DNA from 2 places in the Polaribacter sp. R2A056_3_33 genome. Region 2 is predicted to be linked to the other one. Evidence: riboswitches for the same ligand, from Rfam matches in the RefSeq annotation. Region 2 holds a riboswitch; the other holds the start of a gene.

What was found. Region 2 has a riboswitch for thiamine pyrophosphate ahead of thiS (sulfur carrier protein ThiS). Riboswitches for the same ligand answer to the same signal wherever they lie in the genome.
Region 1: another riboswitch for thiamine pyrophosphate. It lies ahead of H0I29_RS07860 (TonB-dependent receptor); the one in region 2 lies ahead of thiS (sulfur carrier protein ThiS).

The regions. Positions count from the first base shown of each region.
Region 1 covers NZ_CP058984.1:1,859,822-1,862,027, forward strand. The annotation lists gene H0I29_RS07860 (TonB-dependent receptor) at 1-1,278, opposite strand, end outside; TPP riboswitch at 1,385-1,475, opposite strand; gene H0I29_RS07865 (DUF2064 domain-containing protein) at 1,755-2,206, shown strand, end outside.
Region 2 covers NZ_CP058984.1:3,929,301-3,931,506, reverse strand. The annotation lists gene H0I29_RS16615 (proline dehydrogenase family protein) at 1-441, shown strand, start outside; gene H0I29_RS16610 (LETM1 domain-containing protein) at 441-746, shown strand; TPP riboswitch at 834-928, shown strand; gene thiS (sulfur carrier protein ThiS) at 977-1,180, shown strand; gene thiC (phosphomethylpyrimidine synthase ThiC) at 1,230-2,206, shown strand, end outside.

The DNA.
Region 1 (2,206 bases), 2.1 Mb from region 2:
AATTCCAGAAATAAAATTAAGTTTATCTGTTTTGTAATTGGTATTAAAGTTTACTACATAAAAATCATTTTCTAACCAACGTCTTACAATTACATCTGTTCCATCAACAATTAAATTTCCATAATCTGCTGCATCTCTTTCTTCTTTAAATTGCTCAAAAAAACCAGCACCTTTTGTGTAGTTTAAACCTAAGGTTGTAGACCAATTTTCATTCAATTTTTCATTCCAATGTAATTGATAATGGTTTTGGTCATAGTCATCTACTTCATTCTCGTACGTATACGGGTTTTGTCTTCTATCTTCCTTTAATTGATCTGCAGTTAAACCTTCCCAAGCTTGGTAAGTAACTTCTTTACCTCCAAAAGTAATTGCTTTTATCAACGTGTTTTCATCCGTATAACTTGCTTGTAAATAGTAAGATTTTAAATCGGCAGAAGCTCTATCTACATAACCATCAGATTTAATGTTAGACAAACGTCCGGCAACTTCAAAGTGCTCATTAATTTTACCAGTACTAAACTTTACAGTATGTTTTCTTGTTCCGTAAGAACCAAAAGAGTTCGATATTTCTGCAGAAGCCTCTTCAGAAACCGCATCTGTCAAAATATTTAAACTTGCACCAAAAGCACCAGAACCATTTGTAGAGGTTCCAACTCCACGTTGTAATTGTAAATTCTGAGTAGAAGAAGCAAAATCACTTAAATTTACCCAAAAAGAACCATGACTTTCGGCATCGTTATATGGTATTCCGTTTACCGTAACATTAATTCGCTCTCCGTTAGAACCACGAACGCTCATATATGTGTAACCAACACCTGCACCAGCATCACTAGAAGAAACCACAGAAGGCATGTAATTTAGTAAAATAGGAATATCTTGACCTAAATTACGGGTTGCAATTTCCTTTTTAGAAAGGTTAGAAAACGTAACAGGCACATCTGCATTTACACGAACAGCAGAAACCAAAACCTCTTCTAAAACTGTTGAATTTGGTACTAAAGAAAACGCAATTGTATTATTTTGTGATAAAGAAATTTCTTTAGAAACTGTTTTGTAACCCATAAATGAAACCTGAATGGTATAAGCTCCTTTAAGAAGATCTACACTAAACTTTCCATCAAAATCCGTAGCGGTTCCTTTTTTAGTTTCTTGTACCAAAATAGTTGCTCCTGGCAAAGAATTATTATTTTCATCTACTACTTTTCCGTTAAGTGTAAATGTCTGGGCGTTTACAAGAATGCTTGTAAACAAGAATAAAAAAAATGTGATTTTTTTCATTTTAAAAAATTTAAAACGAATAAAAAGAGGTAATTATTCTTGTGATTTATGTTGAATAATTAATTATTGAAGTTTCTACTTCTGCACCTATAAAAAGCTTTTACACTTTTTTAAAGTACTAGTTTCCTAAACAGCATTACCTGTTCTAGGTTCAATGGGTATGATCTCAGCTTTTTAAAGCACCCCTTTATGAGAACGCTGCAAAATTACCTCAGTTTTTTGACATAGAGAATAACAAAAGCACTTTTTTTAGAAGCTATTTCCTGCTTTTCGCTATATCTTTTTTTTGAAAAAACAAAAAAAAGGATGCCGCTGCTATCAGGGCTAAGTTTACTTACTAAATCTTAGTATTTTCTGAACTAAAATTTCAATTTAAAATCTTTTACCTAAAAACGAATAACTTATATGTTAAATATTATTTTAGCTTTTGTAATTTGCTATATATAATTACGACTGTTAGATTTTAAAATAGATTTTTGATAGATTTAAAACATTCTAAGACTGCTATTCTTATCTTTTCGCTTTCGCAAGAAGCCGAAAATTTACGTAAGCCTTTCCTTCAAAAAAAGGATACGGTTAGCAAACTGAATGCTCTTATTAAAGAAAAAGTTAGTTCTTTAGGTGTAGACTATTTTCATTACACAGAGAAAGATCAAAAAGGAAATAATTTTGGAGAACGTTATGTAAATACTGTTTCAGACCTTTTTAATAAAGGGTATGATAATGTTATAACGGTTGGTAATGATACTTTAAGTTTAGAAAAAAAACATCTTCGTACTGCGTTAAATGCAGTTGGGAACAAAGAGGTGCCTATTGGTCCTTCTTACGATGGTGGTTTCTATCTTTTAGGTTTACGTAAAGACCAATTTAATGCAGCAGATTTTCTTTCGCTTTCTTGGGAATCATCAACATTATATAAAGAGTTAAA
Region 2 (2,206 bases):
GTTAGAGGTGCTTATATGGAAAAAGAGCGAGAAAGAGCAGAAGAAAAAGGCTATGCTTCTCCAATATGTGCAGACAAACAAGCTACAGACATTAATTATGATGCTGCTATTAATTACATGATGGAGCAGCCTAAAATGGCTTTGTTTGCAGGTACTCATAATGAAGATAGTTCTTATTTATTAATGGATTTAGCAAAAAAACATAACATTAAAGAAAACGATAAGCGTTTATGGTTTGGGCAATTATTTGGTATGAGTGATCATATTAGCTATAACTTAGCCAACCAAGGTTATAATGTGGCAAAATACTTGCCTTTTGGACCTGTTAGAGACGTTATGCCTTACTTGATAAGAAGAGCAGAAGAAAATACCTCTGTAGCCGGACAAACAAGTAGAGAGTTAAATCTATTAAAAACAGAAAGAAAGAGAAGAAAATTATAATGACCAGCATTGAAGAAATAAAATTATTAATTTATAGAAATAAGTTAAGGCTTGCTCAAGAATTAAGGCAAAGTAAAGAAGCTGTTTTCTTGATTAAAAAAGCTACACATTCTAATTTAACACCTATAGAAAAGGAAAAAATTAAAATACAGTTATTAGATATTTGTAAAGCAATACCTGCTTTGGCTGTGTTTTTACTTCCTGGAGGTGCCTTGCTATTACCGTTATTAATCAAATTAATACCAGATATTTTACCTTCTGCATTTCAAGATGATTTGCCTAATGATAAAACACAGTCATCTTAACTTGTTGTTATTTAGTTGATTATTTGATAATTGTAATTAAACGGACTTAAAATTTAATTATCAAGAAATAATACAATATATTTGTAGAGTAAACTTTAGGAGTAGCTATTAAATTAGTTTGAGAAAAATCCTTAGAACCTGATTTGGTTAATACCAACGTAGGAAAAAGTTGCTTAGATTTAGTTATCCATAACTAGCTCTCTTTGGTTTACAGTAAATATTTATAAAATATGATTACTATAAAAGTAAACCAAGAAAATCATCAATTTTCAGAAAATTTAGCGGTTGAACAATTAATTCGTTTTTTAGAAATAAAAACGAACGGAATTGCTGTTGCTATAAATGGCAGCGTCGTTAAAAAAAGCGATTGGTCTTTGCGGTTACTTCAAAATAGTGATGAAGTTTTAATTATTAAATCCACTCAAGGGGGTTAGTAATTAGACTATTAAAAAACAAACTATTTAATTGATCTAACTAAAATTTATGAAGAGCAAAGACACCGCACCAAAGCAAGACGGCATTACAAGACATCCGTTTCCTAATTCTACAAAAGTGTATGTATCAGGTAAAATTCATCCACAGATTAAAGTCGCAATGCGAGAAATTGCATTAAGTGATACTACAGATTCTATGACGAAAAAGAAAACGCCAAACGAACCTGTTACTGTCTATGATACTTCTGGACCTTACACAGATCCAAACAAAGAAATTAATATTCATGCTGGGATAGAAAGAATTCGTGAACAGTGGATTTTAGACAGAAGAAATGTAGAACAATTAGATGGCTTTTCTTCGGAATATTGCAACGAGCGTTTAAACGATAAAAGTTTAGATCACATGCGTTTTGCTTTATTAAAGAAACCTTTAAGAGCAAAAAAAGGACAAAACGTTACCCAATTGCATTACGCAAAACAAGGTATGATTACTCCAGAAATGGAATACATTGCTATTCGAGAGAACCAACGAATCGATGAAATGACAGAGATTAGAAAGCAGCACAAAGGCGAGCACTTTGGCGCTTCTATTCCAGATAAAATTACGGCCGAATTTGTACGTTCAGAAGTCGCAAGAGGGCGTGCTGTAATTCCATCAAACATCAATCATCCAGAAGCAGAACCTATGATTTTAGGTAGAAACTTCTTAGTGAAAATTAATGCAAATATTGGTAATTCTGCAGTAACTTCATCTATAGAAGAAGAAGTAGAAAAAGCGGTTTGGGCATGTCGTTGGGGAGCAGATAATATTATGGATTTATCAACAGGAGAAAATATTCATGAAACCAGAGAGTGGATTGTTCGTAATTCTCCAGTACCAATTGGTACTGTGCCAATTTACCAAGCTTTAGAAAAAGTAAACGGCGTTGCAGAAGACTTAACGTGGGAAATTTTTAAAGATACTTTAATAGAACAAGCAGAACAAGGTGTAGATTATTTTACCATTCACGCAGGTGTGTTGTTACG